2 regions of the Comamonas sp. CAH-2 genome follow, and region 2 is predicted to be linked to the other one. Evidence: riboswitches for the same ligand, from Rfam matches in the RefSeq annotation. Region 2 holds a riboswitch; the other holds the start of a gene.

Region 1 (3,406 bases), on a different contig from region 2:
CGTGTCGGGGTCCAGGCCCAGGTTGAACTGGTCTTCCCAGCGGAAGTCGAAACGCGCTTGCGACAGGGCATCGTCGCGCGAACGCGCACCCGGATGGCCCTTGGCCACATCGGCAGCGTGGGCCGCAATCTTGTACGCGATGATGCCTTGCTTCACGTCGTCGCGGTCGGGCAGGCCCAGGTGCTCCTTGGGCGTGACGTAGCACAGCATGGCCGTGCCGAACCAGCCGATCATGGCCGCGCCGATGGCCGACGCGATGTGGTCGTAGCCGGGGGCGATGTCGATGGTCAGCGGCCCCAGGGTGTAGAACGGCGCCTCGTGGCAGTGCTTGAGCTGCTCGGTCATGTTGGCCTGGATCATGTGCATGGGCACGTGGCCGGGGCCTTCGATCATGGTCTGCACGTCGTGCTTCCAGGCCACTTGCGTCAGCTCGCCCAGGGTCTTGAGTTCGGCGAACTGGGCTTCGTCGTTGGCGTCCGAGGCGCAGCCTGGGCGCAGGCCGTCACCCAGGCTGAAGGACACGTCGTACTGCTTCATGATGTCGCAAATGTCTTCGAAGTGCTCGTACAGGAAGCTTTCGCGGTGGTGGGCCATGCACCACTTGGCCATGATGGAGCCGCCACGCGAGACGATGCCGGTGCGGCGCTGGGCCGTCAGGTGGATGTAGGCCAGGCGCACGCCGGCGTGGATGGTGAAGTAGTCCACGCCCTGCTCGGCCTGCTCGACCAGGGTGTCGCGGAAGATTTCCCAGGTCAGGTCTTCGGCAATGCCACCGACCTTCTCCAACGCCTGGTAGATGGGCACGGTGCCAATCGGCACGGGCGAGTTGCGCACGATCCAGTCGCGCGTGGTGTGGATGTTCTTGCCGGTGGACAGGTCCATCACGTTGTCGGCCCCCCAGCGGATGGCCCAGACCAGCTTTTCGACCTCTTCCTCGATGCTCGAGGTCACGGCCGAATTGCCGATGTTGGCGTTGATCTTGACCTTGAAGTTGCGCCCGATGGCCATGGGCTCGATCTCGGGGTGGTTGATGTTGGCTGGGATGATGGCGCGGCCGCGCGCCACTTCGTCGCGCACGAATTCGGGCGTTATGATCTTGGGGATGGCGGCGCCCAAGCTGTTGCCGGCCAGGCGCAGTTCGCGGGCCGCGTCCTGCTGGTACTGCGCCATCCATTCACGGCGGCCGTTCTCGCGCAGGGCCACGTATTCCATCTCGGGCGTGATGATGCCGCGCTTGGCGTAGTGCATCTGGGTCACGTTCTGGCCGGATTTGGCGCGGCGCGGCTGGCGCTGCAGCGCGGCGGCCTCGGCGCGCAGCAGCGCCACGCGCGCGTCTTCCTCGCCACGCTTGCCGCCGTCGTCCAGCGCCACGCGCTGGCGGCCGACATAGAACTCGCTGTCACCGCGCGCTTCGATCCAGGCACCGCGCACACTGGCCAGGCCCTGGCGCACGTCGATGGAGGCGGTGGGGTCGGTGTAGGGGCCCGAGGTGTCATAGACGCTGACCTGCTCACCATTGGTCAGCGCGATGTCGCGCACCGGCACGCGCAGATCGGGGTGGATGGCCCCGCTCAGGTAGCTTTTGGTGGATGCCGGAAATGGCTGGCGCGACTGGGCCAGCAGATCGGCGAAACGGGCGGCATCGGGGGCATTGCCGGCGGCGGGCGTAAAGATGGCATCGGGGGCGTTCATCGCAGTCTCCAAAAAGCGTGTGAAGTTCATCAAACGCTCCGTGGAGTGCTGGGCCGCTCTGATGGCGTGGGAGATGGCTGGCGCCATCCACCTTCGCCTGCACCTGGCTCCAGCCCTGGCATTGCTCCCACAATGCCTGACCGACGCCACCGGAATCGACCGATTCCGACCAAGGCTGACACGCCCGGTGTTCCATCCCCAAAAGACAAAACCCCAGTGCGCGAGGCGCCTGGGGTTTGCTGTGCCTAGGGATGGTGGGCACCTGCCTGGCCTTGCAAAAGCCCATGTGCCTGTCCATTCCTGGCCCTGCTTCAGGGTCCCGCTCTTCTTCCGCCGGTATGAACCGGATCAAGTTCGTCGGGTTCGCTGGCCACTGTTTTCACAGCGGTTCGCATCTCAGCGCTTTCGCACACCCCGGAGCAGCCGTGAGTATAGGCGCATCTGCGTCGCCCCAGGACACCGGGCAAACGCCTAGGCTTTCAGCATCAAAACCGACTCCAGCGCTTGCTAGGCGTGCGCTGGCAACTATCAATGCTGAAAATCAGACCACGATGGCACTGGCCGAGCCGACCTGCTTGCGCAGCTCGAACTTCTGGATCTTGCCGGTGCTGGTCTTGGGCAGTTCGCCAAACACCACGGCGCGCGGCACCTTGTAGCCGGCCAGGTGCTGCTTGCAGTGGGCCACGATGTCGGCCTCGCTGACCTGGGCGCCCGGCTTGATTTCCAGGAAGGCGCACGGTGTCTCACCCCACTTGGGGTCGGGCTTGGCCACCACCGCCGCCGCCAGCACGGCAGGGTGGCGGTAGAGCACGTCTTCGACCTCGATCGAGGAGATGTTCTCGCCGCCGGAGATGATGATGTCCTTGCTGCGGTCCTTGATCTGGATGTAGCCGTCGGGGTACTGCACGGCCAGATCGCCGCTGTGGAACCAGCCACCGCGGAAGGCATCGTCCGTGGCGCTGGGGTTCTTGAGGTAGCCCTTCATGGCGATGTTGCCGCGGAACATGATCTCGCCCATGGTCTCGCCATCCAGGGGCACGGGCTGCAGGGTCTCGGGGTCCATGACCCGCACTTCGCGCTGCAGGTGGTAGCGCACGCCCTGGCGGGCATTGAGGCGGGCACGCTCGCCAATATCGAGCTGGTCCCAGCGCGCATGCTTGGCGCAGACGGTGGCGGGACCGTAGGTTTCGGTCAGGCCATAGACGTGGGTCAGGTCGAACCCCATGGCCTCCATGCCTTCGATCATCGAGGCCGGGGGCGCGGCACCGGCCACCATGGCCTTCACCCCGACAGGGATGCCCGCTTTCAGCTCGGCCGGCGCATTCACCAGCAGGGATTGCACGATGGGCGCGCCGCAGTAGTGGGTGACGCCGTGCTCGCGCATGGCGTCAAAGATGGCCTTGGCCTCGACCCGGCGCAGGCAGACATTGACCCCGGCGCGGGCCGCCACGGTCCAGGGGAAGCACCAGCCATTGCAGTGGAACATGGGCAAGGTCCACAGGTACACGCTGTGCTTGGGCATGTCCCACTCCAGCACGTTGCTGATGGCGTTGATGGCCGCACCGCGGTGGTGGTAGACCACACCCTTGGGGTTGCCGGTGGTACCGCTGGTGTAGTTGAGGGCAATCGCATCCCACTCGTCCTCGGGCAGCTCCCAGGCATAAGCGGCATCGCCCTGGGCCACGAAGTCCTCGTAGCGGATGCTGCCGACCTG
Region 2 (3,406 bases):
GACATCGTCAAGACCCTGGAAAAGCGCGACGACTGGGCCAAAGTCCAAACGGCCGAGGGCCAGTCTGGCTGGATGCTGGAAAAGCTGGGATGGGGTTGGTAGTCACACACTCCTGGCAGACAGAACTTCTATAAAAAACGGCGCCCTGAGCGCCGTTTTTTTATGGAGAATCGCGGCCCTGCCAAGCCACCACCCTCAGCCCGTGAACACCAGCTGGGCCTGGGGCGCAAAGCCGTGGTTCAGGGGGCCATGGCCCCGCCCGGTGTACACCTCGGCCCCGGCGGCGATGGCCCCCAGGATGTAGCTGCGGGCGCTTTCCACCGCCGCAGGCAGCGGCAGGCCGCGCGCCAGGTAGGCGGCAATCGCCGAGGACAGGGTGCAGCCCGTGCCATGGCCGTTGTGCGTGGGTATGCGCTGCGAACCCAGCTCCTGGCGCGCGCCGTCGCGACCGGCCAGCAAGTCCACCACCCAGTCTCCCGGCAGGTGCCCGCCTTTAAGCAGCACCTGCTGCGCACCCATGTCCAGCAAGGCCTGGGCGGCGGACGCCATGTCCGCCACATCGGCAATCTTGCGGCCAATCAGCCAGCCGGCCTCATCCAGGTTGGGCGTGATCACGCTGGCCAGCGGGAACAGCTCACGCACCAGCACGGCCACGGTTTCATCGTGGATCAGCTTGTCGCCGCTGGTGGCCACCATCACCGGGTCCAGCACCACGTTCGCAATCCCGTAGCGGCGGATGGCATCGGCCACCACCTGCACGATCTCGGGCGCATGCAGCATGCCGATCTTGACGGCATCCACCCCGATGTCCTGCACCACGGCGTCGATCTGCGCCTGCAGCATCTCGGGCGGAATGCCATGGATGCCGCGCACGCCCAGCGTGTTCTGGGCGGTGATGGCGGTGATGGCCGTCATGCCGTAGCAGCCCAGGGCGCTGAAGGTCTTCAGGTCGGCCTGGATGCCGGCGCCACCGCCACTGTCCGAGCCGGCGATGGAAAGCACGCGCGCATAGCGCGGAAAACGGGGGGATGCACTGCCGTGTGGCAGGGGTTGCGTAGTCATGGCAAAAATTATGACCCAAGCCAAGGCTTGTTCACGCACTGGCGCCGCTGTTCCTGCCCTTGTGCTGTAATTGCCGCTTGCGGACGAAACAGGGGTGTCCCGCTGCCACCGGCACCGTGCCGGCGCAGTGCGCGACTGAGAAACACCCTGGGGCCCTGCGCCCCGTTACCCGATCCAGGTCATGCTGGCGTGGGGAGTTTCCACAGAGCAGCAGCCGCACGGCTGCGATGCCCGTTTTGTCCTTGGCGACACTTACCAACGGGAATTCTTCACCATGCTCGCTTTGACCACACCTTCGCACATTGCCATCCTGGGCGCCGGCCTGATGGGCCGTCTTCTGGCGCTGGAGCTGGCGCGCGAGGGGCATCGCGTCGAGGTGTTCGAAGCCAAGGGGCCCGAGGCCGATGGCGCCGCCGCGCGCGTGGCCGCCGCCATGCTGGCCCCGCTGGCCGAATCGGCCATCACCGAACCCGGCGTGGTGCGCATGGGCCAGTACGGGCTGACCCGCTGGCCCCAGCTGATCGCCCAGCTGGATGCCCCTGTGTATTTCCAGCAGAACGGCACGCTGGTGGTCTGGCACCGCCAGGATGCCGCCGATGCCCAGCGCCTGTGCGGCCTGTTCGAGAAGAACCGCCGCCTCAACCCCAGCCTGCCCGCGCTGGAGAACCTGGATGCCCAGCGCCTGCCCCAGGTCGAGCCGGCCCTGCAAGGCCGCTTCAACCAGGGCGTCTACCTGCCCGGCGAAGGCCAGCTGGACAACCGCCAGCTGCTGGCCGCGCTGGAGCAGACACTGACCCGCCTGGGCGTGGCCCTGCACTGGCACACCCCGCGCGAGACCACCGACTTCCAGCCCGGCACCAGCGGCCAGCCCGATCTGGTGCTGGACTGCCGCGGCCTGGGCGCACGCACGCAGTGGAGCGCGTTGCGCGGCATCCGCGGCGAGGTGGTGCGCGTGCACGCCTCCGAGGTGACGCTGCAGCGCCCCACGCGCCTGGTGCACCCGCGCTACCCGCTGTACATCGCGCCCAAGCAGGACCACATCTTCGTCATCGGCGCGACCGAGATCGAATCCGACGACATGGGCCCGGCCAGCCTGCGCTCGGTGATGGAGCTGCTCAGCGCGCTCTACACCGTGCACTCCGGCTTTGCGGAAGCCCGCATCCTGGAAATTGCCACCCAGTGCCGCCCCACCCTGCCGGACAACCTGCCCGCCCTGCGCTGGCTGGACGAGCGCGTGCTGCAGGTCAACGGCCTGTACCGCCACGGCTACATGATCTCCCCCGCCATGCTGGACGCCACGCTGCAGCTGCTGCGCACGGGCAGCGCGGCGCTGGCCGAGGACTTTGACGTGGCCGTGCACGCCCCCATGCTCGCCTGAGCACCGCGCTTCGCCGACAATACGGGCCTTTTGCTTATGAACATCACCATCAACCAGCAGGCAGTGCAACTGCCCGACCCGGCCAATGTGGCCGACGCCGTGGCCCACTGGCAGGCCCAGCCACCGTTTGCGGTGGCGGTGAATGCCGAGTTCGTGCCCAAATCGCTGTACGCCACGCGCCAGCTGGCCGAGGGCGACCGCCTGGAAATCATCGCCCCCGTGACGGGCGGCTGAGGTCCCGGGACACTGCTTCTTCATAAAATCAGCCGCTAGCGCTTGTCTATCAAGCGCTGGCAGCTATCAAAATTTCGCCATGAGCACACCTACCCCCGCCGCAGACAGCCTGGTGCTGTACGGCCAGACCTTCCAAAGTCGATTGCTGCTGGGCACATCGCGCTACCCCTCGCCCGCCGTGCTGGAAGCGGCCGTGGCCCGTGCCAAGCCCGCCATGGTCACCGCCTCGCTGCGCCGCCAGGGCAGCAACGCCGCCGAAACCGGCGCCAGCTTCTGGGAGCTGCTGCGCCAGTTGAACGTGCCCGTGCTGCCCAACACCGCCGGCTGCATGACCATCCAGGAAGCCGTGACCACGGCCCAGATGGCGCGCGAGGTGTTCGACACCCGCTGGATCAAGCTGGAGCTGATCGGTGACGACTACACCCTGCAGCCCGACACGCTGAACCTGGTGGAGGCCGCGTCCCTCCTGATCAAGGACGGCTTCCAGGTGCTGCCCTACTGCACCGAGGACCTGGTGCTGTGCCAGCGCCTGGTCGACGTGGGCTGCCAGGCCGTCATGCCCTGGGCCGCCCCCATCGGCACCGGCCGCGGCCCCGCCAACCCCTACGCCATGCAGGTGCTGCGCGAGCGCCTGGACGTACCCCTGATCGTCGATGCCGGCCTGGGCCGCCCCAGCCACGCCTGCCAGGTCATGGAGTGGGGTTTTGACGGCGTGCTGCTGAACACCGCCGT

What was found. Region 2 has a riboswitch for thiamine pyrophosphate ahead of FYM52_RS05780 (FAD-dependent oxidoreductase). Riboswitches for the same ligand answer to the same signal wherever they lie in the genome.
Region 1: it holds a riboswitch for thiamine pyrophosphate, as region 2 does, so the genes downstream of both, thiC (phosphomethylpyrimidine synthase ThiC) here and FYM52_RS05780 (FAD-dependent oxidoreductase) in region 2, are expected to answer to the same signal.

Annotation. Positions count from the first base shown of each region.
Region 1 is NZ_VSWF01000036.1:14,804-18,209, forward strand. Features, by position in the region: gene thiC (phosphomethylpyrimidine synthase ThiC) at 1-1,692, opposite strand, end outside; TPP riboswitch at 2,001-2,119, opposite strand; gene FYM52_RS15595 (acyl-CoA synthetase) at 2,234-3,406, opposite strand, start outside.
Region 2 is NZ_VSWF01000005.1:134,355-137,760, reverse strand. Features, by position in the region: gene FYM52_RS05790 (SH3 domain-containing protein) at 1-102, shown strand, start outside; gene thiD (bifunctional hydroxymethylpyrimidine kinase/phosphomethylpyrimidine kinase) at 196-1,062, opposite strand; TPP riboswitch at 1,143-1,275, shown strand; gene FYM52_RS05780 (FAD-dependent oxidoreductase) at 1,337-2,440, shown strand; gene thiS (sulfur carrier protein ThiS) at 2,477-2,674, shown strand; gene FYM52_RS05770 (thiazole synthase) at 2,754-3,406, shown strand, end outside.